One region of the Kitasatospora sp. NPDC001540 genome, then DNA from elsewhere that is predicted to be linked to it. Evidence: predicted binding sites of a transcription regulator. Region 1 holds the regulator's gene; the other holds the start of a gene.

Region 1 (14,251 bases):
TCGCGGGCGGTGGCCCGCCACTTGGCGAGCGCCTTGGCCCCGCGGTCGCCCTTCCACTGGGTGATGCAGCGGGAGGCGGCCCAGGGGACGATCGCGTCGATCCCGGCCTCGGTCATGGTCTCGACGGCGAGTTCGCCGCGGTCGCCCTTGGGGAGGGCCTGGACGACGGTGATCCGGGGTGCGGGTTCGGGTTCGTCGCGGACGGCGGTGACCAGGACGTCGAGGGCGTCCTTGCCGTGCAGGGCGGCGACGGTGCCGTCGGCGCCGCGGCCCCGGCCGTCGGCGAGGGTGAGGGCCTCGCCGGGTTCGAGGCGTTTGACGGCGACGGCGTGGCGGCCCTCGGGCCCGTCGAGCCGGACGGTCGCGCCGGGGGCGGCGCCCGTCAGGTCGTCGACGACGAACACGGGTGCGGTCATCGGTGCAGCGGTCCTCTCGGCAGGGCCCATCGAAAACGGCCGGGAACGGCGGGGGCACGCGGCCCCTCCACCGTTCCCGGCCCCGGGAAACAACAGAGGTCTCACCGACCGTTGAAGGCGTCCTTCAGCCGGGAGAACAGGCCCTGCTGGCCGGGCGCGAACTGCCCGGAGGGACGCTCCTCGCCGCGGAGCATGGCGAGCCGCCGCAGCAGCTCCTCCTGCTCGGGGTCGAGCTTGGTGGGCGTCTGCACCTCGACGTGCACTATCAGGTCGCCCCGGCCGCCGCCGCGCAGGTGGGTGATGCCGCGGCCGTGCAGGGGGATCGACTGGCCGGACTGGGTGCCGGGCCGGATGTCGACCTCCTCCAGGCCGTCGAGGGTCTGCAGCGGCACCTGGGTGCCGAGCGACGCCGCGGTCATCGGGATGGTGACGGTGCAGTGCAGGTCGTCGCCGCGCCGCTGGAAGGTCGGATGGCTGGTCTCGGCGATCTCGACGTACAGGTCGCCGGCGGGGCCGCCGCCGGGGCCGACCTCGCCCTCGCCGGCCAGCTGGATCCGGGTGCCGTTGTCGACGCCGGCCGGGATCTTGACGGTGAGGGTGCGCCGGGCGCGGACCCGGCCGTCGCCCGCGCACTCGGGGCAGGGAGTGGGGACGACGGTGCCGAAGCCCTGGCACTGCGGGCAGGGGCGGGAGGTCATGACCTGGCCCAGGAAGGACCGGGTGACCTGGGAGACCTCGCCCTTGCCGCGGCACATGTCGCAGGTCTGGGCGGAGGTGCCGGGGGCGGCGCCCTCGCCGTTGCAGGTGGTGCAGGTGACGGCGGTGTCGACCTGGAGCTCCTTGGTGGTGCCGAACGCGGCCTCCTCCAGGGTGATCTCCAGCCGGATCATGGCGTCCTGGCCGCGGCGGGTGCGCGAGCGCGGGCCGCGCTGGCCGGTCGCGGCGCCGAAGAAGGCGTCCATGATGTCGGAGAAGCCGAACCCGGCCGCCCCGGCGCCGAACCCGCCCGCGCCGCCGCCGTTGGGCGAGAGCGGGTCCCCGCCGAGGTCGTAGACCTGGCGCTTCTGCGGGTCGGAGAGCACCTCGTAGGCGGCGTTGATCTCCTTGAACCGCTCCTGCGTCTTCGGGTCCGGGTTGACGTCCGGGTGCAGTTCACGGGCGAGGCGCCGGAACGCCTTCTTGATCTCGTCCTGCCCCGCGTCGCGTCGGACGCCGAGTACCGCGTAGTAGTCCGTGGCCACCAAATGCTCCGGTTTGTTCCGCCTCTAGAAGTGCCTGCGACGGCACGCTGGTTGTTGCGCCGTTCCGCTGCGCCTGCGCCGTTCCGTTACGACTCCGCCAGGATCTGGCCGACGTACCGTGCCACCGCTCGCACCGCCCCCATTGTGCCCGGGTAATCCATCCGGGTCGGACCGATCACTCCCAGCTTTGCCACGCTCTGGTCGCCCGAACCGTAACCGACCGAGACGACCGACGTGGAATTGAGCCCCTCGTAGGCGATCTCGTGGCCGATCCGGACCGTCATCGCGGAGTCCGCCGTCTCACCCAGCAGGCGCAACAGCACCACCTGCTCCTCCAGCGCCTCCAGGACCGGCCGGATGGTGAGCGGGAAGTCGTGGCCGAAGCGGGTCAGGTTGGCGGTGCCCGCCAGCATGATCCGCTCCTCGTTCTGTTCGGCCAGCGCCTCGAACAGGACCGCCAGCACGGTGCTGACGGCGGGCCGGTCGGCGGGCTCGAAGCCGGCCGGCAGGTCCTCCAGGACGGTCGGCACCTCGGGCAGCCGACAGCCGCCCGCCATGCCGTTGAGCCTGGCCCGCAGGTCGCCGAGCAGGGCCTCGCCGACCGGGGCCGGGCAGTCGACCATCCGCTGCTCGACCCGGCCGGTGTTGGTGATCAGCACCAGCATCAGCTTGGTCGGGGTGAGCGACACCAGTTCGATGTGCCGCACGGTGGAGCGGGTCAGCGAGGGGTACTGGACGACCGCGACCTGCCGGGTCAGCTGGGCCAGCAGCCGCACCGTCCGGGCGACCACGTCGTCCAGGTCGACCGCGCCCTCCAGGAAGTGCCGGATCGCCCGGCGCTCGGGAGCGGTCATCGGCTTGACCTCGGCGAGCCGGTCGACGAACAGCCGGTAGCCCTTGTCGGTGGGGATCCGGCCCGCGCTGGTGTGCGGCTGGTGGATGTACCCCTCCTCCTCCAGCGCGGCCATGTCGTTGCGGACGGTCGCCGGGGAGACGCCCAGGTTGTGGCGCTCCACCAGGGCCTTGGAGCCGACCGGCTCCTCGGTGCCCACGTAGTCCTGGACGATCGCCCGGAGCACCGCGAGCCGCCGCTCGTCCAGTGGCCGGACGGACGGGCGCGTGTCGATGAGTCGGCCGTCGGGCTTGCTGTCGTCCGGCATGGGCAGGCACCTCCGTCGTCGTCCGTGGTTCCGGTGTCCGGTCCGGGCCTGGCACTCAACTGGGCAGAGTGCCAGAACCGTACCTGCCAGTGTACGGCCCGGGCCTGACGGCAGGAACGGCCCGCCCGCGTGATCCTCGTCCGGTGCGGCCGCGACGCGCCCGGGGCGCGTCCCCTTCCCGCCGATTCCCACCGAATTCCCCCCGTTTCGGATGGTGCCCGGCGGGCCGCCCGGTGGCAGCATCGAAGGCGAGCGGGGCGTCCGGGCGAGCGGCCGGGCCCGGCCCGCACGAGGCAGAGGAGGAGCAGCGATGTCCGCTTCCCAGCACTCCCGGTTCACCCCCGACCGCGGCCTGACCGGCCGGATGGTCACCACCATGTTCCTGATCGGGCTGCTCTACGTGGGCTTCACCGGCCTGCTGATCGTGCTGCTGCGCGGCGCCTGGCCGCTGGTGGTGCTGATCTCGGGCGGCCTGTTCGTCGCCCAGTTCTGGTTCTCCGACAAGATCACCGAGCGGGCGATGGGCGCCCACCGGGTCACCCCCGAGCAGTACCCGCAACTGCACGGCGCGGTGGACCGGCTGTGCGCGCTGGCCGACATGCCCAAGCCGCGGGTCGCGGTCGCCGACAACGACATGCCCAACGCCTTCGCCACCGGCCGCAACCCGCAGAACGCGGTGGTCTGCGTGACCACCGGCCTGCTGCGCCGCCTGGAGCCGGAGGAGCTGGAGGGCGTGCTGGCGCACGAGCTGTCGCACGTCGCGCACCGGGACGTCGCGGTGATGACGGTGGCCGGGTTCCTCGGCGTGCTGGCCGGCGCGATGACCAGGATCGCCCTGTACGGCGGGATGATGGGCGGCGGCAACCGCAACAGCAACGACCAGAACGCGGCGATCGCGATGGTGCTGATCCCGCTGGCCTCGATGGTGGTGTACGCGATCAGCTTCCTGCTGACCAGGCTGCTGTCCCGCTACCGCGAGCTGGCCGCCGACCGGGCCGCCGCCCAGCTGACCGGGCGGCCCGCCGCGCTGGCCTCGGCGCTGACCAAGGTGACCGGGCAGATCGCCGCCATCCCGACCAAGGACCTGCGGCAGGCCCAGCCGTACAACGCCTTCTACTTCGCCCCGGCGCTGAGCGCCAAGGAGACGGCCGCGCGGCTGCTGGCCACCCACCCGTCGCTGGAGCAGCGGCTGGCGCAGCTGCGGAAGGTCTCCGAAGAACTCGGGCGCTGAGCCCGCCCCCAGACACGAGGAGCGCTGCACGTGGGATTCCTGGACGCCCTGTTCGGCCGGAGCAAGCCGGTGAAGCCCGACCTCGACCAGCTGTTCGGCGTCCCGTCGGCGGCGCTGACCCTGCAGGCCGCCAAGGGGTTCACCCCGACCGGCCTCGGCTCGGTGTGCTTCGCCGCGGTCGAGGGCGCCGCCTTCACCGAGGTGCAGCGGCAGGTGCGGGCGCTGCTGGACGCGGACACCGGGCGCGGCGGCGTCCCGGTCGAGGCCTCCCGGGACGCGTACGGGTACTCCTGGCTGCTGGCCCGGCACACCCCCGAGGAACTGCCCGACCTGGTCAACGACCTGCACGCGGTCAACAGCGAGCTGGAGGCGAACGGCTTCGGGCCGCAGCTGCTCTGCTCGCTGGTCGGCTTCCGGGACGCCGAGGGCCGCTCGCTGGCGCTGGTGTACCTGTACAAGCGCGGCACCTTCTACCCGATGTGCAAGGTCGCCGGGCAGGAGAAGCGGAACAACCCGCTGGAGATCGAGGTCTCCGACCTGCTCCGCGACGACCTGCGGATCGAGCCGGACCTGTCGCGCTGGTTCCCGGTCTGGGGCGCGCCGGGCATCGAGGACTGAGCCCGCGACTCACCCGGGCCCCACCCGCCCGGGCCCTCACCCGGCGAGGGCGCTCCGGTAGGCGGCCACGGCCGCGCCGGCGGCCCGCAGCAGGTCCGGGGACTCCTGCTCGCTGACCACCTCCTGGATGATCAGCAGCACGTCGTCGCCGACGGGCAGCACCACGGTCCGGTCGACCCAGGTGAGGCCGAGGTGGTCGGAGCGGTCGGCCGTGCGCAGCAGCAGGCCCCCGCCGAGCGGGCCGACGTCGAGCGGTTCGGCGGTGACGGTCCGCTCCGTCCTGTCGCTCCCGTCGCCCCTGGCGACGGGCCCGGCGCAGCGCAGGGCGGCGGCCCTCAGTTCGGCGATCACCCGGGCGGCCCGGCCGGGCGGGTAGCGGTCCAGCGACTCCTGGCCGAACCAGCCCAGGTCCTCCACGTCGTCCTCGGCCGGGGAGCGCTGCAGCCCCACCGCGACGTCCTCCAGCGGCGGGGCGTGCCTGGTCACGAAGGCGCTGACCCCGATGTCGTCGCAGGGCATCGACGCCAGCGGTTCCGGGCTCGGACGGGTCGGGCCGCCGGGCGCCCGGGTGGTCGTCGACTCCACCTCGTTGGTGTTCAGCGTGAAGCCGACCGGCAGCCGCAGCTTGGTCAGCAGCCCGTCCCGCAGCACCTGCGGCGCCCGCCCGCCGACCCCGCCACCGCCCGTCCCGCCACTGGCCGTCCCGCCACTGGCCGTCCCACCGGTGGCCGCGTCGGTGGCTGCCGCGTCACCGGCCTTCCGGGCGGCACCGCTCCCGTCGCCGCCCTCCGAGCAGCCGACGGCCGCGCCCAGCACCACCGCGACGGCCGCCGCCGCCCACCACCATCGCCGTCCGTACACCCGTTCCCCCTCCGCCCGCCGCCCGCCGCGACTGCCGGAAAATATCCCACGCCGCCGACCGGGCGGGGACCTAGGGTGGTCGATCGTGATCGACTGGAGCGCCCTCCCCGACCGCGACCCCTCCGAGGCCGAGCTGTCCGCCGTCAGCGCGGCGCTGCGCTCGCCCGATCCGGTGGAGCGCGACGAACGGGCCTACCCGCGGCTGGTCGGCTGGGTGCCCGGGCTGTCCGAGGAGCGCCGGCTGGCCCTCGGCGACGCGATGGCGGACCGCTTCGCGGACCCGGAGGTCCAGGCCCGGACGTTCGCCCCGCTGGTGCTGGCCGCCGTGGTGCGGGGCGGCACGCCGCGCCCCGGGTGGCTGGAGGCGTTCGCCCGCTGGTACCCGGCCGAGACCGACCTGCGCGGCCACCACCCCGAGCTGGGCTGGCTGCACGCCGTCGCGCACGGCGCCGACCTGCTGGCCGCGTTCGGGCAGCGGCCGGAGGTCGACCCCGAGCCGCTGACGGTGCTGGGCTCGGCCCGGTTGCTGGCCCCGACCGACCACGTCTTCGACGCGATGGAGGACGACCGCCTCGGCCACGCGCTCGCCCTGACCCTGACCCGGCCGGAGCTGACGGAGCGCCAGGCGGTCGGCTGGCTGGACGCGGTGGAGGAGGCGTTCGCCGCGGGGGAACCGGGGCCGGTGCCCGCCGAGGTCTCCAACACCCTGCGCACCCTGCGGGTGGTGCACCTGCTGGCGCTGCGCGGCGTGCGCTCGCGCTGGGGCGCGCCGGAGGTGCGGGCGCTGCCGTACGGCGCGGCGGTCGCCGGGCGGATCGCCGCGGTGCTGGCGGTGGCGGCGCCGTACGCGGGCTGAACCGGGCCGACCCGAGCCGAGCCGGACTGACGGGCCGTCCCCTTCCGTAGACTGCCGCCCATGCGGAGCAGGGAGTACGGGCCGGATCTGACCCCGCCGTGGAAGCGGCAGCAGCCCGCGCCCGAGGTGGCGGCGGAGCGGGACCTGGTGGTGGAGGAGGCGGCGACCGGGTTCTGCGGGGCGGTGGTGCGCTGCGAGCGGACGGCCGAGGGGTTCACCGTCACCTTGGAGGACCGTTTCGGCAAGCACCGGGTGTTCCCGCTGGTGCCGCGCGGATTCCTGCTGGAGGGGCGGGTGGTGACGCTGGTGCGTCCCGCCGCGGCGGCTCCGGCCCCGCCGCGCGGGCCGGGGCGGACGGCGTCCGGTTCGGTCGCGGTGCCGGGGGCGCGGGCCCGGGTGGCCCGCGAGTCGCGGATCTACGTCGAGGGGCGGCACGACGCCGAGCTGGTCGAACGGGTCTGGGGCGACGACCTGCGGATCGAGGGCGTGGTGGTGGAGTACCTGGAGGGCGTGGACGACCTGCCCGCCATCGTCGAGGCCTTCGCGCCCGGCCCCGGCCGCCGGCTGGGCGTGCTGGTCGACCACCTGCTGCCCGGCACCAAGGAGCACCGGATCGCCGAGCGGGTGACCGGCGACCACGTGCTGGTCGTCGGCCACCCGTACGTGGACGTCTGGCAGGCGGTCAAGCCCGCCGCCCTGGGCATCGCCGCCTGGCCCGAGGTGCCGCGCGGCGAGGTGTGGAAGGAGGGCGTCTGCCGCCGCCTGGGCTGGCCGGTGGACACCCCCGCGGCCTGGAAGCGGATCCTGGCCGCGGTCGACGGCTGGAAGGACCTGGAGCCCGAACTGCTCGGCCGCGTCGAGGAGTTGATCGACTTCGTCACCCTGCCCGGCGGGGGCGGCGCCTGACCTGGCGGGGCCGGGCCGGGGCGCCTCTCGGACCCGTTCAGTCGACCAGGTCGCGGACCACCCCGTCCGCCAGCAGCCGCCCGCGCAGGGTCAGCGCGGCCCGGCCCGCCGCGTACGGCACGGGCTCCAGCAGGCCGTCGGCGAGGGCCCGGTCGGCGGCGGCGCGGCCGTCGGCGGTGAGCAGGTCGAGCGGGCAGCCCTCGGCCAGGCGCAGTTCCAGCAGGATGCGCTCGACCCGGCGGTCCTCGTCGGCCAGCACCTCGCGGCCGAGCGCGGGGGTGCGGCCCTCGGCCAGCGCCTGGGCGTACGCGGCGGGGTGCTTGGCGTTCCACCAGCGGACGCCGCCGACGTGGCTGTGCGCGCCCGGTCCGGCGCCCCACCAGTCGGCTCCGGTCCAGTACAGCTCGTTGTGGCGGCAGCGGCCCGCGGGGGTGGTGGCCCAGTTGGAGACCTCGTACCAGTGGTACCCGGCGGCGGCGAGCGCCGTCTCGGCCATCAGGTAGCGGTCGGCGTGCACGTCGTCGTCGATCATCGGGAGTTCGCCGCGCTTGACCCGGGCGGCGAGCCGGGTGCCGTCCTCGACGATCAGCGAGTAGGCGGAGACGTGGTCGGGCCCGGCGCCGATCGCCGCGTCCAGCGAGGCCTGCCAGTCCCGGTCGCTCTCGCCGGGGGTGCCGTAGATCAGGTCGAGGTTGACGTGCTCGAAGCCGGCCGCGCGGGCCTCGGCGACGCAGGCCTCGGGGCGGCCGGGGGTGTGGTGGCGGTCGAGCAGGGCGAGCACGTGCGGGCGGGCGCTCTGCATGCCGAAGGAGACCCGGTTGTAGCCGCCCTCGCGCAGTTCGGCCAGGTACGCCGGGTCGACGGACTCCGGGTTGGCCTCGGTGGTGACCTCGGCGCCGGGGGCGAGCCCGAACTCCTCGCGCAGCGCGGCCAGCATCCGCACCAGGTCGCGGGCGGGCAGCAGGGTCGGGGTGCCGCCGCCGAGGAAGACCGTCTCGACCGGCAGGTCGACCTCTCCGAGGACGCGGCGGGCCTGCCGGATCTCGGCGATGACGTTGTCCGCGTACGTCTCCTGCGAGGCGACCGCGCCGGAGGAACGCAGCTCGGTGGCGGTGTAGGTGTTGAAGTCGCAGTAGCCGCAGCGGCTGGCGCAGTACGGCACGTGCAGGTAGAAGCCGAACGGCCGCCCGCCGAGTCCGTGCAGGGCGTGGGCGGGCAGCGAGCCGTCGGACGGCACCGGTTCGCCGTCGGGGAGTGCGGAGGGCATGCCCCCCATTGTCCGGTAGCGGCCGGCGAAACCCGAAGGGGGTCCGCAGGCCGTACCGGACGGACGGGGCTCAGGCCTCGTTGGTGCCCGCGTACATCGCGCCGACCGCGTCCGCGTACGTCCGCTCGACCACCGGGCGCTTGATCTTGAGGCTCGGGGTGAGCTCGCCGTGCTCGATGTCCAGGTCGCGCGGGAGCAGCGTGAACTTCTTGATCGTCTGCCAGCGCTGCAGCTCGCCGTTGAGGCGCCGGACGAAGCCGTCGATCAGCTCGACGGTGGCCGGGTCGGCGACCACCTCGGCGTACGACTTGCCGGCCAGGCCGTGCTCGGCGGCCCACGGCATGATCACCGCCTCGTCCAGGCCGATCAGCGCGGTGCAGTAGTTGCGGCCGTTGCCGATCACCAGGACGTTGCTGACGAACGGGCAGATCGCCTTGAACTTGCCCTCCACCTCGCTGGGCGCGACGTACTTGCCGCCGGAGGTCTTGAACATGTCCTTCTTGCGGTCGGTGATCCGCAGGTAGCCGCCCTCGCCGAGCTCGCCGATGTCGCCGGTGTGGAACCAGCCGTCCGGCTCCAGCACCTCGGCGGTCTGCTCGGGCATCTCGTGGTAGCCGCGCATGATGCCCGGGCCGCGCAGCAGGATCTCGCCGTCCTCGCCGATCCGCACCTCGGTGCCGGGCAGCGGCAGGCCGACGGTGCCGACCCGGAAGTCCTCGGCCCGGTTGACCGTGGAGCCGGCCGAGGTCTCGGTCAGGCCGTAGCCCTCCAGCACCGGGACGCCCGCGCCCTTGAAGAAGTAGCCGATCTCCGGGGCCAGCGCCGCGCTGCCCGAGACCGCGCCGCGCAGCCGACCGCCGAACGCGGCCCGGATCTTGGTGTACACCAGCTTGTCGGCCAGCGCGTGCTGCAGCCGCAGGCCCAGCGGGGCGCTCTCCCGCCCGGTGGCGACCTGCGCGGCCTGGACGGTCTGCGCGTAGGAGCGGGCCACCCGGGCCGCCCACATGAAGATCTTGTACTTGGCGCCGCCCTCGGCCCGGGCCTTGCTCGCGATGCCGTTGTAGACCTTCTCGAAGATCCGCGGCGCGGAGGCCATCAGGGTCGGGCGGATCACCGGCAGGTTGTGGATGATCCGGTCCACCCGGCCGTCCACCGCCATCACGTGGCCGGTGGCGATCTGGCCGGAGATCAGCGTCTTGCCGAACACGTGCGACAGCGGCAGCCACATGAACTGCACGTCGTCCGCCCGCAGCAGCCCGCTCTCCTCCTGCGCCACCGCCTCGTACGACCAGCAGTCGTGCACCAGGCGCACGCCCTTGGGGCGGCCGGTGGTGCCGGAGGTGTAGATCAGGGTGGCGAGCTGCTCCTTGTCGAGCGAGTCGACGGCCTTCTCCACCGCGTCCGGGTGCTCGGCCAGGTACGCGGCGCCGCGCTCCTCCAGCTCGGCCAGGGTCAGCACGGTCAGGCCCTCGACCTGCGGCGGCTCGCCGTCCGGGGCGTCGAACAGGATCACCCACTCCAGCGCGGGCAGGGCGTCCTTCTGCTCGGCGGCCTTGCGCAGCTGGCCCTCGTTCTCGGCGAACAGGGCGCGGCTGCCGGAGTTGGCCAGGATGAACGCGGTCTCGTCGGCGTTGGTGCTCGGGTAGACGGTGGTGGTGGCCGCGCCCGCGCACATGTTGCCCAGGTCGGCGAGGATCCACTCGATCCGGGTGGCGGAGGCGATCGCGACCCGGTCCTCGGCCCGGACGCCCAGCGCCGTCAGCCCGGCCGCCACCGCGGAGATCCGCCGGAACGCCTGCGCCCAGGTCAGCGAGCGCCACTGCTCGGCGCCGGGCGCGCTGTCCGCGGCCTGCTCGTCGACCGGAACCGGGTACCGGTAGGCCTCACCGTTCGGAGTGGCCTTTACCCTGCTGAGCAACAGGTGCGCCACGGACGGCGGGCGCCGCTCGATCATGGACTGCGCGGAACTCAACGAGGACCTCCGGGGGCGGGTGGACCGAGAGTGGGCGGACGCCGGCCGTGGGGGCGGCCGGCCACCGACTTAACCGGTGAGTAACAAGAGGGCAGCAGCAGCCTAGGGGGTGGACAGCCGATCCGTAAGGGGGTGACGTGAGCTGGCACACCCCCAGGTCGGCAGTGCAGTGGCCGTTCGAACGTGAAGCTTTCCCACAAGTACCCGAAATCGGGATGCGCGCATCCCCTCCGCAGACGAGAGTGTCACGGTGCTTTTCAGACTCCTACGGGCCCACCTGGGGCCCTACACCCGGGACATCACCCTGCTGGTGCTGCTGCAGCTGGTGTCCACCCTCGGCATGCTCTACCTGCCGACGCTGAACGCGGACATCATCGACGACGGCGTGCTCAAGGGCGACACCACCTACATCCTGCGCGTCGGCGCGGTCATGGTCGGCGTGTCGCTGGCCCAGGCCGTCTGCTCGATCGGCGCGGTCCACTACGGCGCGCGCACCGCCATGGCCATCGGCCGGGACATCCGCGGCGCGGTGTTCTCCCGGGTCCAGGACTTCTCCGCCCGCGAGCTCAACCAGTTCGGCGCGCCCTCGCTGATCACCCGCACCACCAACGACGTCCAGCAGGTCCAGATGCTGGCCCTGCTGACCTTCACCCTGATGGTCGCCGCGCCGATCATGTGCGTCGGCGGCATCGTGATGGCGCTCAACCAGGACGTTCCGCTCTCCGGCCTGCTGCTCGCCGTGGTGCCCGCGCTGGGCGCGGTGGTCACCGTGCTGGTCGCCAGGATGCGGCCGCAGTTCCGCGGCATGCAGACCCGGATCGACGCGGTCAACCGGATCATGCGCGAGCAGATCACCGGCATCCGGGTCATCCGGGCCTTCGTCAAGGACGACCACGAGAAGGCCCGCTTCACCGGCGCCAACGGCGAGCTCGCCGACTACGCGCTGCGGGTCGGCCGGCTGATGTCGCTGATGTTCCCGGTCGTGATGGGCGTCGTGAACATCTCCAGCGTCGCCGTGTTCTGGTCCGGCGCGCACCGCATCGAGAGCGGCGGCATGCAGATCGGCGCGCTCACCGCGTTCCTCTCCTACCTGATGCAGATCCTGATGAGCGTCATGATGGCCACCTTCATGTTCATGATGGTGCCGCGCGCCGAGGTCTGCGCCGAGCGCATCCAGGAGGTGCTGGACACCGAGTCCAGCGTCGTGCCCCCGCTGCGCCCGGTCACCGAACTGCACGCCCGCGGCACCCTGGAGCTGCGCGGCGTCGACTTCCGCTACCCCGGCGCCGAGGCCCCGGTGCTGCGCGGCGTCGACCTGACCGCCCGGCCCGGCCGGACCACCGCCGTCATCGGCTCCACCGGCTCCGGCAAGACCACCCTGCTCGGCCTCGTCCCCCGGCTGTTCGACGCGACCGGCGGCGAGGTGCTGATCGACGGCGTTGACGTGCGCGAGCTCGACCCGGTCAAGCTCTCCGAGATCATCGGGCTCGTCCCGCAGAAGCCGTACCTGTTCTCCGGAACCGTCGCCTCCAACCTGCGCTACGGCAAGCCCGAGGCCACCGACGAGGAGCTCTGGCAGGCCCTGGAGACCGCCCAGGCCGCGGAGTTCGTGCGGAAGCTCCCCGAGGGGCTGAACGCCCCGATCGCCCAGGGCGGCACCAACGTCTCCGGCGGTCAGCGCCAGCGCCTGGCGATCGCCCGCGCGCTGGTCCGCAAGCCCGAGATCTACCTGTTCGACGACTCCTTCTCCGCCCTCGACTACGCCACCGACGCCCGGCTGCGCGCCGCGCTCGCCCGGGAGACCGGGGACGCCACCGTGGTGATCGTCGCCCAGCGGGTCTCCACCATCCGCGACGCCGACCGGATCGTCGTGCTGGACGAGGGCGCCGTGGTCGGCGCCGGCACCCACCAGGAACTCATGGCCGACAACCCGACGTACCGGGAGATCGTGCTCTCCCAGCTCACCGAGCAGGAGGCGGCGTGACCGGCCCCGAGAACCCCGACAAGCCCGACCTCGCCAAGTCCGGGACGGCCGAGGCGCCCGGGACGACCGAGGCGCCCGCCGCCCCCGCCGTCTCCGGTTCGCAGGAGGCCGCGGCCCGGCGCGGCGGCGGCGGTCCGGGCCGGTTCATGGGCGCGCAGGGCGCCGAGAAGTCCAAGGACTTCGGCGGCTCCGCGAAGCGCCTGCTCGGCCTGCTCGGCCCCGAGCGCAAGCTGCTGTTCACCGTGCTCGGCTTCGGCGTGCTCGCCATCGGCTGCCAGGTGGTCGGTCCCCGGGTGCTCGGCAAGGCGACCGACCTGATCGTGGCCGGCTGGACGGGCATGCAGTCCAAGGGCGCCCCCAGCAAGCAGGCCGCCGTCGAAGCCGTCCGTGCCAAGAACGGCGACCACGCCGCCGACCTGCTCTCCACCATCGACTTCACGCCCGGCCAGGGCATGGACTTCCACGCCATCGGCACCGTCCTGCTCTGGGTGCTCGGCATCTACCTGGCCGCGATCGTGTTCGGCGTGTTCCAGGGCCGACTGGCCGCGCTGGCGATCAACCGGACGGTGTTCCGGCTGCGCGAGGAGGTCGAGGCGAAGCTGTCCCGGCTGCCGCTCAGCTACTTCGACCGCCAGTCGCGCGGCGAGGTGCTCAGCCGGGTCACCAACGACATCGACAACATCAACCAGTCCATGCAGCAGACCATGGGCCAGGTGGTGAACTCGCTGCTCACCATCGTCGGCGTGCTGGCGATGATGTTCTGGATCTCCCCGCTGCTGGCCGTGATCGCGCTGGTCTCGGTGCCGGTCTCGGTGGTCGTCGCCACCAAGGTCGGCAAGCGCGCCCAGCCGCAGTTCATCAAGCAGTGGGGCTCCACCGGCAAGCTGAACGCGCACATCGAGGAGATGTTCACCGGGCACAGCCTGGTGAAGGTCTTCGGCCGTCAGAAGGAGGCCGCCGAGCTCTTCGAGAAGGAGAACCAGGCGCTCTACGAGGCGTCCTTCAAGGCGCAGTTCATCTCGGGCATCATCCAGCCCGCGATGATGCTGGTCGGCAACATCAACTACGTGCTGGTCGCGGTGGTCGGCGGCCTGCGGGTGGCCTCCGGCGCGCTGTCGATCGGCGACGTGCAGGCGTTCATCCAGTACTCCCGGCAGTTCAGCCAGCCGCTCAGCCAGGTCGCCTCGATGGCCAACCTGGTGCAGTCCGGCGTGGCCTCCGCCGAGCGGGTCTTCGAACTGCTGGACGCCGAGGAGCAGTCCCCCGAGCCGCAGTTCCCCGAGCGTCCCGCCGAGCTCCACGGCCGGGTCGCGTTCGAGGACGTCTCCTTCCGCTACGACCCCGACAAGCCGCTCATCGAGGGCCTGTCCCTGAAGGTCGAGCCGGGCCACACGGTGGCCATCGTCGGCCCGACCGGCGCGGGCAAGACCACCATGGTCAACCTGCTGATGCGCTTCTACGAGGTCAGCGGCGGCCGGATCACCCTGGACGGCGTGGACATCGCCGCGATGTCCCGCGAGGAACTGCGCTCCGGCATCGGCATGGTGCTCCAGGACACCTGGCTGTTCGGCGGCACCATCGCCGAGAACATCGCGTACGGCGCCGAGAACGCCACCCGCGAGCAGGTCGTCGCGGCGGCGAGGGCCGCGCACGTCGACCGCTTCGTCCGGACCCTGCCCGAGGGCTACGACACCGTCCTGGACGACGAGGGCACCGGCGTCAGCGCGGGCGAGAAGCAG
Region 2 (14,251 bases), on a different contig from region 1:
GATCTGCAACACCAACGGCTCGACCATCCCGCGCGAGTCCGACGCCGTCCTCTACACCCACGCCGGCCCCGAGGTCGCGGTCGCCTCCACCAAGGCCTTCCTCACCCAGCTGGTCGCCTGCTACCTGGTCGCCCTCTACCTGGGCCAGGTCCGCGGCACCAAGTGGGGCGACGAGATCTCCTCCGTCATCCGCGAACTCGGCGACGCCCCCCGCCAGGTCGAGCAGGTGCTCGGCACCATGGAGCCCGTCCGCGCCCTGGCCCGCTCGCTGGCCGACGCCCGCTCGGTGCTCTTCCTCGGCCGGCACGTCGGCTACCCCGTCGCCCTCGAAGGCGCGCTCAAGCTCAAGGAGCTCGCCTACATGCACGCCGAGGGCTTCGCCGCGGGCGAGCTCAAGCACGGCCCGATCGCCCTGATCGAGGAGGGCCTGCCGGTGGTCGTCGTGGTGCCCTCGCCGCGCGGCCGCTCGATCCTGCACGACAAGATCGTCTCCAACATCCAGGAGATCCGGGCCCGCGGCGCCCGGACCATCGTGATCGCCGAGGAGGGCGACGAGGCCGTCGTCCCCTACGCCGACCACCTGATCCGGATCCCCGCCACCCCCACCCTCCTGCAGCCCCTGGTCTCCACCGTCCCGCTCCAGGTCTTCGCCTGCGAACTGGCCACCGCCAAGGGCCACGAGGTCGACCAGCCGCGCAACCTCGCCAAGTCCGTCACCGTCGAGTAGCCGCGTATCGTCCATCCCCGGGGCGGTCGGCCCGTCCCGGGGACGGACGAGGGAGTACACAGGTGATCATCGGGGTCGGCATCGACGTGGCGGACATCGAACGGTTCGGACAGTCCCTGGAACGCACCCCCGGACTCGCCGAGCGCCTCTTCACCCCCGCCGAACTGACCCTCCCCTCCGGCAAGCGCCGCGGCACCGCCTCCCTCGCCGCCCGCTTCGCCGCGAAGGAGGCCGTCGCCAAGGCCCTCGGCGCCCCGCCCGGCCTGCACTGGGAGGACGCCGAAATCCGCGTCGAGGAGTCCGGCCGCCCCGTCCTCCACATCACCGGCACCGTCGAAGCCTGCGCCGCCAAGCTCGGCGTCACCTCCTGGCACCTCTCCCTCAGCCACGACGCGGGCGTCGCCTCGGCGGTGGTCGTCGCCGAGGGGTGAGCAAGCAGGGGCCGGGGAACTCTTCGGCAGACGAGCACGCACAACAGGGGCTCGGGGAACTCTTCGGCAGACGAGCATGCACAACAGGGGCTCGGGGAACGGCGAGTCCGAGCTGCTGCTGGTCGGAACCCACCGAAGGTCCGTGCTGCTTCGGGCCGCCTGAACAGAACCCGGAGCCACGGCACGCACCGGCAGTGCACCGCCAGCAGCCCCGAGCCCGCCGTTCCCCGGGCCCCTGATTGCACGACCCGTGTGCCCGACAGTTCCCCGGGCCCCTGATCGCACGACCCGTGTGCCCGACAGTTCCCCGGGCCCCCGATGTCGCTTCCCGTCCGTCGAGAATGGAGAACCGCATGCGCCACGCCCACACCGTCGAGCAGGTCCGTTCCGCCGAAGCCGCACTGATGGCCGCGCTGCCGGAGGGCACGCTGATGCAGCGGGCCGCCGCCGGGCTGGCCGCGGTCTGTGCCGGGCTGCTGCCCCGGGTGTACGGGAGCCGGGTGCTGGTGCTGGCCGGGTCGGGGGACAACGGCGGCGACGCCCTGTTCGCGGCCGCGCGGCTGGCCCGGCGCGGGGCCCGGGTCGAGGCGCTGCTGCTGGACCCGGCGAAGGCGCACGCCGGGGGCCTGGCCGCGCTGCTCGCCGCCGGAGGCCGTCCCACCGCCGACCGGGACGCCTTCACCCGGGCCGACCTGGTGCTGGACGGCATCGTCGGCATCGGCGGCCGCGGCCCGCTGCGCCCCGCCGCCGCCCCGTTCGCGACGATGCCGCGCCGCGGCCGCCTGGTCGCGGTCGACGTCCCGTCCGGCGTCGACCCGGACACCGGCGAGGTCGCCGGACCCGCGCTGCGCGCCGACGTCACGGTCTGCTTCGGCACCCACAAGCCCGGCCTGCTGATCGACCCCGGCGCCCAGTACGCGGGCGTGGTCCACCTGGTCGGCATCGGGCTCGACCTGCCGCCCGCCCCGGTCGAGGCGCTCCAGCACGCCGACGTGGCCGCGCTGCTGCCGGTGCCCGGCGCGGAGAGCGACAAGTACCGGCGCGGGGTGGTCGGCGTCGCCGCCGGGTCGGCCCGCTACCCGGGGGCGGCGGTGCTGGCCGTCGCGGGGGCGCTGCACGGCGGGGCCGGGGCGGTGCGCTACACCGGGCACGCGGCCGCGGAGGTGGTCCGCCGCCACCCCGAGACGCTGGTCACCGAGGACGGCCCGGCCCGGGCCGGGAAGGTCCAGGCGTGGGTGGTCGGCCCGGGCGGCGGCGCGGACGCCGAACGGACGCTGCGCGAGGCGCTGGACAGCGAGGTGCCCGTCCTGGTCGACGCCGACGCCCTCACCGAACTCGCCCGCCTCGGCCCGTCCGCCCTGTCCGGCCGCCCCGCCCCCGTCCTGCTCACCCCGCACGCGGGCGAGGCCGCCCGCCTGCTCGCCGGGCTCGGCGAGGACACCGACGCCACGGCCGTCGCCGCCCGGCGGCTGCGCACCGCCCGGCGGCTCGCCGCGGGGTACGGCGCGACCGTGCTGCTCAAGGGCTCCACCACGGTCGTCGCCGACCCGGACGGCCGGGCCCGGGTCAACTCCACCGGCACCGGCTGGCTCGGCACCGCGGGCAGCGGCGACGTCCTCTCCGGCCTGGCCGGCTCCCTGCTCGCCACCGGCCTCTCCCCGCTGGACGCCGCCTCCGCCGCCGCCCACCTGCACGGCCTGGCCGGCCGCCACGCGGCCGCCCCGGGCGCCCCGATCACCGCCCTCGACCTCGTCGCCGCCCTCCACCACGCCTGGGCGTCCCTCACGGAGTAGCGGGACGCGCGTCCAGGGGCTGGGGGAACGGCGGGTCCGTGCTGCCGACGGCCGGAGCCCACCGATGCGTCCGTGCTGCTTCGGGCCGCCCGAACAGAACCCGGAGCCACCGCACGCACCGGCGGTGCGCCGCCAGCAGCCCCGAGCCCGCCGTTCCCCGGGGCCCCTGCGTACGCGCCCTCCGGGCGGGCAGGCGGGTGGTGCGGCCCGGTCGGCCGTGCCCCTGATGGGGGGACCGGTCGCTGTCTGGGAGACTGATACGCGATGACGACTGCGAACACCACCGGGACGCCCGCCCTGGCCCAGGGGGCACGGGCCGAGGCGACCGTCGACCTGGCCGCGCTGCGCGACAACCTGGCCGCGCTGCGGGCCCGCACCAACGGGCCCGAGCTGATGGCCGTGGTCAAGGCGGACGCCTACGGCCACGGCGCGCTGCGGTGCGCCCGGGAGGCCGTCGCGGCCGGGGCCGGCTGGCTCGGGACGGCGACCCCGGAGGAGGCGCTCGCGCTGCGGGCCGCCGGGATCGGCCCGGAGCAGGCCCGCATCCTGTGCTGGCTGTGGACGCCGGGCGGCCCGTGGGCGCGGGCGCTGCGCGAGTCGGTGGACATCTCGGTCAGCGGCCAGTGGGCGCTGGACGAACTGCTCGCCGCCGTCCGCGAGACCGGCGTCCCGGCCCGGGTGCACCTGAAGGCCGACACCGGCCTGGGCCGCAACGGCTGCCAGCCGCACGACTGGCCGGACCTGGTGGAGAACGCGGTCAAGGCGCAGGCCGACGGCCTGCTGCGGGTGGTCGGCGTCTGGTCGCACTTCGCGGCCGCCGACGAGCCCGGCCACCCCTCGATCCAGGCCCAGCTGGACGGCTTCGCGCAGGCCCTGGCGTTCGCCGAGCGCTCCGGCGTCGACCCCGAGGTGCGCCACCTGGCGAACTCCCCGGCGACGCTGCTGCTCCCGCAGTCGCACTACGACCTGGTCCGCCCCGGCCTGGCGATGTACGGCCTGTCGCCCGTCCCGGACGTCGGCGCCCCCGCCGACTTCGGCCTGCGCCCGGTGATGTCGCTGGCGGCCCGGCTGGCGCTGGTCAAGCGCGTCCCCGGCGGCCACGGCGTCTCGTACGGGCACCACTACACGACCTCCGGCCCGACCACGCTCGGCCTGGTCCCGCTCGGCTACGCGGACGGCGTGCCGCGGCACGCCAGCAACACCGGCCCGGTGCAGATCGGCTCGACCTGGTACCGGGTGGCCGGGCGGGTCGCGATGGACCAGTTCGTCGTCGACCTCGGCGGGGACGCGCCGGAGGTCGGCGAGGAGGTGCTGCTGTTCGGCGCCGGGGAGCGGGGCGAGCCCACCGCCGAGGACTGGGCGCGGGCCTGCGGCACCATCGCGTACGAGGTCATCACCCGGATCGGGGGCCGGGTCCCGCGACGCTACGTCGGCGGACTGCGGGGGTGACGGATGGCTGAGGAGTCCTCCTCCGGCGGGGTGTCCCGAGCCGGGCTGATCGGCATCTCGCTGGGCGTGCTGGCGGCCGGGGCGGCCGCCGGGGTGGCGATCGAACGGCTGACGGTCGGGAGAGCGATGCGCAGGCGGGCCCGAGAGGAACTGGACGCGGCCGCGGGCTTCGGAACGCTGCGCGGCACCGCCGTGACGGTGCCCGCCGCGGACGGCACCGGGCTGTACGTGGAGGTCGACGAGGCGGACGGGGCGCCCGGCCCCACCGTGGTGTTCTGCCACGGCTACTGCCTCAACCAGGACAGCTGGCACTTCCAGCGGGCCGCGCTGCGCGGCGTCCTGCGCACCGTGTTCTGGGACCAGCGCAGCCACGGCCGCTCCGAGCGCTCCCGCACCCACCTGGACGGCGAGCCCGCCTCGATCGACCAGCTCGGCGCCGACCTGGCGGCGGTGCTGGACGCGGTCGTCCCCGAGGGGCCGGTCGTGCTGGTCGGGCACTCGATGGGCGGGATGACGGTGATGGCGCTCGCGGACCGGCACCCCGAGCTGTTCGGCCCCGGCGGTCGGGTGGTCGGCGTCGCGCTGCTCGGCACCCTGGCGGGCGACTGGGACGCGGTGCCGCTGGGCCTGCCCGCGGTCGGCGCCAAGGTGGTCAAGCGGGTCGCGCCCGGGGTGATAAAGGCGCTGGGCCGCCAGGTCGAACTGGTCGAGGCCACCCGCCGCTGGGGCTCCGACCTGGCCGCGGTGTTCTACCGGCGGTTCTCCTTCGGCAGCAGGGACGTCGACCCGTCGGTCGCCCGGTTCGCCGACCAACTGCTGGACGCCACCCCCATCGACGTGGTCGCCGAGTTCTACCCGGCGTTCTCCGCGCACGACAAGCGCGCCGCACTGGCCGCGCTGTCCGGCCTGCCCGCCCTCGTCCTGGCCGGGACGAAGGACCTGCTGACCCCGCCCGAGTACTCCGAAGCGATCGCCGCCGAACTGCCCGGCTCCCGGCTGGCGCTGGTCGAGGGCGCCGGACACCTGGTGATGCTGGAGACCCCCGGCACCGTCGACCGCGAGCTCGCCGCGCTGCTGGAGCGCGCCGCCGAGCGCGCCGGGACGGGCCCGCTGCCGGACGCGGTGCGGAAGCTGGCGCAGCAGCCGACCGAGGACTGAACCGAGCCCTTCGCGCGGTGTGGCACCTTAGGGGTGGCCGCAACGATCGAAGAAGGACGCCATGGGTTCGCAGACCACTCTGACCGTCGAAACCGCGGAGCGGATGACCGGCCTCGGCCGGCGCCTGGCCGCCCTGCTGCGCCCCGGCGACCTGGTGCTGCTCTCGGGGGAGCTGGGCGCGGGCAAGACCACGCTGACCCGCGGCCTGGGCGAGGGCCTGGGCGTGCGCGGCGCGGTCACCTCGCCGACCTTCGTGATCGCCCGGGTGCACCCCTCGCTGACCGGCGGCCCCGCCCTGGTGCACGTGGACGCGTACCGGCTGGGCGGCGGGCTGGAGGAGATGGAGGACCTCGACCTGGACGTGTCGCTGCCCGAGTCGGTGGTGGTCGTCGAGTGGGGCGAGGGCAAGGTCGAGGAGCTCTCCGAGGACCGGCTGGAGGTCCGGATCGAGCGGACCCTCGGCGGCGAGGCGGTGGGGGCGCTGGACGAGGAGTCGGACGGGCGGCGGGTCGTCCTCACCGGGCTGGGCGCTCGCTGGGACGGTGCGGACCTCACCGGATTGGGTGAGAACTGACCCGGGTTTCCGACACCCTGTCGGGAAACGGTTGCGGCGCACCGGGCGGGCGTGATGGGATGGCGACAGCAGGTTAGGTATGCCTAACTAGGGAGGCGCCCGATGCCGAGCACACCCCCCACGAACACCGAGGACCGCCCGGAGCGGACTCCGGCCGCCGGAACCACCGGAGCCGCCGGAACCACCGGAGCCGCCGGAACCACCGGAACCACTGGAGCCGCCGGGGCCGGGCCGGAGCGCGTCGCCGCGACGCCCGTGCCGATGCGCGCCCTGCTGGCGTCCTGCCGGGCCGCCGAGGCCGTCTCCACCCCGCCGGAGCGCGACGCCGCCGCTGCCGCGTAGCGCTCCCGTGCGGGGCGTGCGGGCGTGCGGGGTCAGGCGACCACGACCACCCGGGTGCCGGCCGGCGCGAAGTCCCAGATCAGCTGGCCGTCCGCCCGGGTGGCCCGGATGCCGCCGGTCTTCGTCTTCGGGTCCAGCGACGGGGCCGGGGCCTTCTCGTCCACCAGCGCGCTGAAGCCGAAGACCGTGCCCGACTGCTGGGCGAACCGCACCACGTGCTCGATCTGCCGCCCGTCGGTGCCGGTGCCCGCCGCGGTCCGGCTGGCGACGCTGTAGGTGCCCACCGGCGGGAGGGTGTTGCCCGGCACCACCTTGAACGAGGCCACCACCGGGGTCGGCTTCTTCGGGTCGACCAGCCACACCTGCTGCTGCTGCAGCGAGTACACCACCCGCAGACCCGAGCCGGACTCGGCGGGCAGCGGTGGCGCGGTCGGCCGGCCGCTCTCCGGGGCGGAGGCCGAGGGAGCGGCGCTCGACGCGGACGGCGCGGCCGCGACCGCGCGCGATGCCGCGCCGTTCGCCTGGAAGGCCAGCAGCCCGATCACCGCCAGGGCGCCCAGGGTGAGCCCGCCGACCACCGCACCAGGACCCAGCTTCGCCACGTCTGCTCCTCCACGTTCCGCGCCGCACCGCATCGACCTCAGCGAAGCCCATCGTGCCAGGTGCGGTCCGCCGTTCCGGCCTCTTGGCGATCGTGTGTTCCCGGCCGTGGCCGCCGGGCCGCCGGGCCGCGGGCGGGGACGGGCGCGGTGCGGGCCGCCGCGCCGGACCCTCTAACCTTGAACCCGTGCTCCTCCTCGCCTTCGACACCGCCACCCCCGCCGTCACCGCCGCCGTCCACGACGGCGAACGGGTGCTCGCCGAGTCCTACGAGGTCGACGCCCGGCGGCACGGCGAACTGCTGCTGCCCACCGTCGCCGCCGTCCTGCGCGACGCGGGCGTGGACAAGCGCGAGCTGACCGACCTCGCGGTCGGCGTCGGCCCCGGCCCGTACACCGGCCTGCGGGTCGGCCTGGTCACCGCCGCCGCCCTCGGCGACACGCTCGGCCTGCCTGTGCACGGCGTCTGCACCCTCGACGCGATCGCCCACCAGGCCCGCACCGAGGGCCTGGACGGGGCGTTCACGGTGGCGACGGACGCCCGCCGCAAGGAGGTCTACTGGGCCTCGTACGGCGCGGACGGCGCCCGGCTGAGCGGCCCCGCGGTGGACCGCCCGGCGGAGATCGACCCCGGCGAGCGGACGGTCGGCGCGGGCGCCCTGCTGTACGCGCTGCCCGCGGCCAGCGGCCCCGAGCACGTCTCGGCGGGCGCCCTGGCCGACTTCGCCGTCCGCGAGCTGGCCGCGGGCCGCGCCCTGCTGCCGAACGTGCCGCTGTACCTGCGGCGGCCGGACGCGCAGGTGCCCGCGGGCTACAAGGCGGTGCTCCCGGCATGACCGCAGGTGCGCGCCGCGCCCCGGCCGGAACGGCCGGTCGGCGTGGCTAGGTACGCGTTGCGCCCGATGCGGTGGTGGGACATCGAGCCGGTCATGGCGCTGGAGCACCAGCTGTTCCCCGAGGACGCGTGGTCGCGCGGGATGTACTGGTCGGAGCTGGCGGAGGCGCACCCGGGCGGCAGCCGGCACTACGTGGTGGCCGTGGACGGGAGCGGCGCGGTCGTCGGGTACGCCGGGCTGATGGCGGTCGGGACGGACGGCGACGTGCAGACGATCGCGGTGGCCCCGGAGCACCAGGGGGCGGGGCTCGGGGCGCTGCTGCTGGCGGAGCTGACGGGGGAGTCGGTCCGGCGCGGCTGCACGGAGACGCTGCTGGAGGTGCGGGTGGACAACCCGCGCGCGCAGCGGCTGTACGAGCGGTTCGGGTTCGAGCCGGTCGGGATCCGGCGGGGCTACTACCAGCCCGCCAACGTGGACGCACTGGTGATGCGTCTGGACCACCTGGCAAGTGACGCAAGTGACGCAAGCGATCTGAAGGATCATCACAATGGCTGACGAACCCCTCGTCCTCGGCATCGAGACCTCCTGCGACGAGACCGGCGTCGGCATCGTCCGCGGCACCACGCTGCTGGCCGACGCGGTCGCCTCCAGCGTCAACGACCACGCCCGGTACGGCGGCGTGGTGCCGGAGATCGCCAGCCGGGCGCACCTGGAGGCGATGGTCCCCACCATCCGGCGGGCGCTGGAAACCGCCGGGGTGAAGGCGAGCGACCTGGACGGCATCGCCGTCACCGCGGGCCCGGGCCTGGCGGGCGCGCTGCTGGTGGGCGTGAGCGCGGCCAAGGCGTACGCGTGGGCACTGGACAAGCCGCTGTACGGGGTGAACCACCTGGCCTCGCACATCTGCGTGGACCAGCTGGAGCACGGCCGGCTGCCGGAGCCGACGATGGCGCTGCTGGTGTCGGGCGGGCACTCCTCGCTGCTGCTCAGCGGTGACATCACCTCCGACGTGCGGCCGCTGGGCGCGACCATCGACGACGCGGCGGGCGAGGCGTTCGACAAGGTGGCGCGCGTCCTCGGGCTGGGCTTCCCGGGCGGGCCGGTGGTGGACCGGATGGCCAAGGAGGGCGACGGCTCGGCGATCGCCTTCCCGCGCGGGCTGAACAACGCCGGGGACCCGGCGTACGACTTCTCGTTCTCCGGCCTGAAGACGGCCGTGGCGCGCTGGGTGGAGGCCAAGCGGCGGGCGGGGGAGCCGGTGCCGGTGGCGGACGTCGCGGCGTCCTTCCAGGAGGCGGTCACCGACGTGCTGACCCGCAAGGCGGTGCGGGCGTGCAAGGACAACGGCGTCGACCACCTGATGATCGGCGGCGGCGTGGCGGCGAACTCGCGGCTGCGCGAGATGGCGCAGCAGCGCTGCGACAGGGCGGGCATCGTGCTGCGGGTGCCGCGGCCGGGCCTGTGCACCGACAACGGCGCGATGGTGGCGGCGCTCGGCGCCGAGATGGTGTGGCGGGACCGCACGCCCTCCTCCTTCGACCTGTCGGCGGACTCCTCGCTGCCGGTCACCGAGACCCACGTGCCGGGCGACGGGCACGGGCACGTCCACGCGCACGCGCACGAGGCGCTGAAGTGACCCTGGCGGCGATGTGGGAGGCCCGGGCGGTGGACGGCCGGGGCGGTGAACTGCACGCCTGGGCCCGGGAGTTCGCGCTGCCCGCGGTGCGCGCGGCGGCCGGTCTGGAGCGGGTGGAGCTGTTCACCGCGCCGGGCGACCGGGTGCTGCTGATCGCGCTGTGGGAGGGCGAGCCGGTGCCGGTGCCGGAGCCCCCCGCCGGGCTGCTGGCCCGTCCGGTGCACCGCTGGACCTTCACCCGCACGGACGCGGGGTAGCAACCGAGAGACCACCCCCGTTAGTCCTATTATCGACACGCGTGTCGAGGACGAGCGGGGGACATCGGTGATGCAGCGGGTACGGATCGGGTACGGGGCGGGTGCCCTCGCGGTGCTGCTGGCGGCCAGCGGGTGCAGCAGCGGATCGGGGCCCGCCGACTCCCGGCCCGTCCCGGCCAAGCCGGTCGCCGCCGCCTCCCCGGCCGCCTCCGCCTCCGGCGCCCCCTCGGCGCCCGCGCAGCAGGCGGTCAGCGAGGCCACCTGGGCGAAGTGGGGCGTCAAGCCGCTGCCCAAGGCGCCCGCGCCGCCCGCCGACCGGCCGGTCAAGCTCACCAGGTCCGGCCCCGTACCGGTGTTCAGCGACGTCCCCACCGGCGACAAGGTCGTGTTCGTCACCATCGACGACGGGGCCGAGAAGGACCCGAAGTTCGTCGAGATGCTCACCGAGCTGAAGGTGCCGATCACGATGTTCCTGACCAAGGACATCGTCAAGAACGACTACGCCTACTTCAAGCCGCTGCAGGCGCTCGGCAACAGCATCCAGAACCACACCGTCAGCCACCCGGTGATGAGCAAGCTCCCGGCCGCCCAGCAGAAGTCGCAGGTCTGCGACGACCAGGCGGCCCTCACCGAGCAGTACGGCACCGCCCCGTACCTGTTCCGCCCGCCCTACGGCGACGGCGCCAACACCCCGACCCTGAACACCGCCGTCCAGGAGTGCGGGCCGCGCGCCGTCGTGCTGTGGCGCGAGTCCATGCAGATCCACGACATGCAGTACCAGGCCGCCGACAAGAAGCTCCGCAACGGCGACATCATCCTCGCCCACTTCCGCGGCCCGTCCGAGCTCAAGGGCGAGACCATGACCCAGATGTTCGCCGAACTGCTCAACCGGATCCAGGAGCAGGGCTTTGCCGTCGCCCGCCTCGACGACTACGTGGCCGGGCCCACCGGCTGACCCAGCATCATCACCGGGCCGGCCGCGGTGCGGGCCACGATCACCGTCACCGCGTTCGGCCCGGCCGGCTTCAGCTGCCGCCGCAGCTCCTCCGGCACCACCGACGCCCCGCGCTTTTTGACCACCACGGTGCCGATCCGGCGCTCCTTCACCAGTGCCTTCAACCGCTTGACCTGGAACGGCAGCACTTCGGTCAGCTCGTACGCCTGCGCGTACGGGGTCGGCCGCAGCTCGTCCGAGGTGACGTACGCGATCATCGGGTCGATCAGCCGCCCGTTCACCGCCGCCACCACCTCGGCCACCATCCGGCCCCGGATCACCGCGCCGTCCGGCTCGTACAGGTAGCGGCCCACCGGGCCCACCGGCGGGTCGGGCAGCGCGCCGCCGGACAGCGAGTGCGGGCCCGGCAGCAGCGTCGCCCGGTACGGCTCGGCGGCGGCCGTGCCGAACCACAGCACCGCCTCCTTCACCTCGCCCCGGTCCGACACCCACTCCGCCTCGGCGCCCTCCGGGACCAGCTCGTGCGGGATCCCCGGCGCCACCTTCAACGCCCCGAACGGGGCGCTGCGGGCCGCCCGCACCGCCCAGGACAGCGGCGGCGAGTACGCCTCGGGGTCGAACACCCGGCCGCGCGAGGTGCGCCGCGCCGGATCGGTGAACACCGCGTCGAAGCCCGCGGTGTCCACGTCCGCGACGTCCGCCCGGCGCACCTCCACCAGCTCCGCCACGCCCAGCGCCGCCGCGTTCGCCCGCGCCACCTCGCAGGTCAGCTCGTCCCGGTCCACCGCCAGCACCGCGATCCCGGCCCGGGCCAGCGCGACCGCGTCCCCGCCGATCCCGCAGCACAGGTCGGCCAGCCGCCGCACCCCCAGCGCCGCGAACCGACCCGCCCGCCACTCGGCCACCGAACGGCGGGTCGCCTGCTCCACCCCGGGCTGGGTGAAGTACATCGACGCGGCGTCCGCCCCGAACTTCGCCTCCGCCCGCTGCCGCAGCCGGGCCTGCTCGAACGCCGCCCGCACCAGCTCCGCCGGGTGCTCCCGCCGCAGCGCGGTCGCCAGCGCCAGCTCCCGCTCCGCCGTGAACCCCTGCAACTCGGCCAGCAGCGCCTGCCCCTGCTCGGTCAGCAGCGCCCGGAACGACTCGATCTCCACCGCACCATTGTCCCGGCTCGGATCAGTGCGCCAGCACCGCGAACACCGCCGCGACCAGCGCGGGGGCGGCCAGCCCCACCGACAGCGGCGCGATCCGGTAGCCCCGCCGGGCGGTCACCACCACCGCCACCGCCGGCACCGCCACCCCCACCACCGCCACCGCGACGCCCAGCGCCACCAGCGCCCCGGCCCCGCCCCCGCGCTCCGACGCCGCGCTCACCGCGAACACCACCAGCATGAGCGCGTAGGGCACCGCGCACAGCAGCGGCACCGACAGGGCCGTCAGCCACACCGCGTGGAACGCGTCCCGTCCCACCGGAGGTCGTGTCGTCGTCATGGGCCGAGCCTGGCGGGGGATCCGGACCGCCGCCTGAGTAGCCGTACTCGGAAGGAGCCGGGTCGGCACCCGGGTCGAACGGAAACTCGACCGCGACGTCGTTGGCACTCTGGTTGACTGAGTGCTAACGGCGTCCTAAGGTCATACCTGGCACTCCCCCCATGGAGAGTGCTAACGCGATGAAGCGCGTCCGACCCCCGCGACGGCGGCCGCGAACATTCGCCACCTACCTGTTAGACAACCCCGTAATCTCCGAAGGGGAGCTCGGACGTGACCACCAGCAGCAAGGTTGCCATCAAGCCGCTCGAGGACCGCATCGTGGTCCAGCCGCTCGACGCCGAGACCACCACCGCCTCCGGCCTGGTGATCCCGGACACCGCCAAGGAGAAGCCCCAGGAGGGCGTCGTCCTGGCCGTCGGCCCGGGCCGCTTCGAGGACGGCCAGCGTCTGCCGCTCGACGTCGCCGTCGGTGACATCGTCCTGTACTCGAAGTACGGCGGCACCGAGGTGAAGTACCAGGGCGAGGAGTACCTCGTCCTCTCGGCCCGCGACGTCCTCGCGATCATCGAGAAGTAAGACGTCCGCGCAGTAAAGACGTCCCAGCCCCGCCCCGGATCCGTGTCGCACCGACAGGGGCCCGGGGCGCGGTTGTTGCTCCACGTACGCAGACTGAACCCCTGAGGAAACGGGACCATGGCGAAGACCCTGCAGTTCGACGAGGACGCCCGCCGCTCGCTGGAGCGCGGTGTCAACAAGCTGGCCGACACGGTCAAGGTGACCATCGGCCCCAAGGGCCGCAACGTCGTCATCGACAAGAAGTTCGGCGCCCCGACCATCACCAACGACGGTGTGACCATCGCCCGCGAGGTCGAGCTCGACGACCCGTACGAGAACCTCGGCGCGCAGCTGGTCAAGGAGGTCGCCACCAAGACCAACGACGTCGCGGGCGACGGCACCACCACCGCCACCGTGCTCGCCCAGGCCCTGGTGAACGAGGGTCTGCGCAACGTGGCCGCGGGCGCCGGCCCGGCCGCCCTGAAGAAGGGCATCGACAAGGCCGTCGCCGCCGTCTCCGAGCACCTGCTCTCGGTGGCCCGCGAGATCGACGGCAAGGACGACATCGCCGCCGTCGCCTCCCTCTCCGCCCAGGACACCCAGGTCGGCGAGCTGATCGCCGAGGCGATCGACAAGGTCGGCAAGGACGGTGTGATCACCGTCGAGGAGTCCAACACCTTCGGCGTCGAGCTCGAGTTCACCGAGGGCATGCAGTTCGACAAGGGCTACCTGTCGCCGTACTTCGTCACCGACGCGGAGCGCCAGGAAGCGATCCTGGAGGACCCGTACGTCCTGATCAACCAGGGCAAGATCTCCTCCATCCAGGAGCTCCTGCCGCTGCTGGAGAAGGTCCTGCAGGCCGGCGGCTCCCGCCCGCTGCTGATCATCGCCGAGGACGTCGACGGCGAGGCCCTCTCCACCCTGGTGGTCAACAAGATCCGCGGCACCTTCAACGCGGTCGCGGTCAAGGCCCCCGGCTTCGGCGACCGCCGCAAGGCCATCCTCGGCGACATCGCCACCCTCACCGGCGGCCAGGTCGTCTCCGAGGAGGTCGGCCTCAAGCTCGACCAGGTCGGCCTGGACGTGCTCGGCACCGCCCGCCGGATCACCGTCACCAAGGACGAGACCATCGTCGTCGACGGCGCCGGTGACTCCGCCGAGGTCGCCGGCCGGGTCGCCCAGATCAAGGCCGAGATCGCCAACACCGACTCCGACTGGGACCGCGAGAAGCTCCAGGAGCGCCTCGCCAAGCTGGCCGGCGGCGTCTGCGTGATCAAGGTCGGCGCGGCCACCGAGGTCGAGCTCAAGGAGCGCAAGCACCGCCTGGAGGACGCCATCTCCGCGACCCGCGCCGCGGTCGAGGAGGGCATCGTCGCCGGTGGTGGCGCCTCGCTCGTCCACGCCGCGAAGGTCCTGGCGGACGGCCTCGGCCTGTCCGGCGACGAGGC

What was found. Region 1 encodes HrcA, which represses chaperone genes, less so after heat shock. Its sites were predicted from a motif close to TTNGCACTCNGNNNNNCNGAGTGCNAA; they were not measured.
Region 2: groES (co-chaperone GroES) is a predicted target of HrcA. The motif match lies at 12,350-12,376, and genes of this name have one in related genera.

Annotation. Positions count from the first base shown of each region.
Region 1 covers NZ_JBIAVO010000056.1:447-14,697, reverse strand. The annotation lists gene ACFY00_RS36210 (16S rRNA (uracil(1498)-N(3))-methyltransferase) at 1-416, opposite strand, end outside; gene dnaJ (molecular chaperone DnaJ) at 518-1,657, opposite strand; gene hrcA (heat-inducible transcriptional repressor HrcA) at 1,744-2,817, opposite strand; gene htpX (zinc metalloprotease HtpX) at 3,128-4,048, shown strand; gene ACFY00_RS36190 (hypothetical protein) at 4,079-4,666, shown strand; gene ACFY00_RS36185 (hypothetical protein) at 4,703-5,527, opposite strand; gene ACFY00_RS36180 (DUF2785 domain-containing protein) at 5,613-6,383, shown strand; gene ACFY00_RS36175 (DUF3097 domain-containing protein) at 6,444-7,289, shown strand; gene hemW (radical SAM family heme chaperone HemW) at 7,327-8,556, opposite strand; gene ACFY00_RS36165 (AMP-dependent synthetase/ligase) at 8,627-10,528, opposite strand; gene ACFY00_RS36160 (ABC transporter ATP-binding protein) at 10,779-12,512, shown strand; gene ACFY00_RS36155 (ABC transporter ATP-binding protein) at 12,659-14,251, shown strand, end outside.
Region 2 covers NZ_JBIAVO010000027.1:76,499-90,749, forward strand. The annotation lists gene glmS (glutamine--fructose-6-phosphate transaminase (isomerizing)) at 1-727, shown strand, start outside; gene ACFY00_RS27300 (holo-ACP synthase) at 790-1,158, shown strand; gene ACFY00_RS27305 (NAD(P)H-hydrate dehydratase) at 1,512-2,951, shown strand; gene alr (alanine racemase) at 3,216-4,400, shown strand; gene ACFY00_RS27315 (alpha/beta fold hydrolase) at 4,404-5,558, shown strand; gene tsaE (tRNA (adenosine(37)-N6)-threonylcarbamoyltransferase complex ATPase subunit type 1 TsaE) at 5,620-6,132, shown strand; gene ACFY00_RS27325 (hypothetical protein) at 6,235-6,474, shown strand; gene ACFY00_RS27330 (L,D-transpeptidase) at 6,507-7,076, opposite strand; gene tsaB (tRNA (adenosine(37)-N6)-threonylcarbamoyltransferase complex dimerization subunit type 1 TsaB) at 7,262-7,909, shown strand; gene rimI (ribosomal protein S18-alanine N-acetyltransferase) at 7,976-8,464, shown strand; gene tsaD (tRNA (adenosine(37)-N6)-threonylcarbamoyltransferase complex transferase subunit TsaD) at 8,457-9,545, shown strand; gene ACFY00_RS27350 (hypothetical protein) at 9,557-9,802, shown strand; gene ACFY00_RS27355 (polysaccharide deacetylase family protein) at 9,873-10,757, shown strand; gene ACFY00_RS27360 (methyltransferase domain-containing protein) at 10,733-11,911, opposite strand; gene ACFY00_RS27365 (hypothetical protein) at 11,934-12,248, opposite strand; gene groES (co-chaperone GroES) at 12,519-12,824, shown strand; gene groL (chaperonin GroEL) at 12,942-14,251, shown strand, end outside.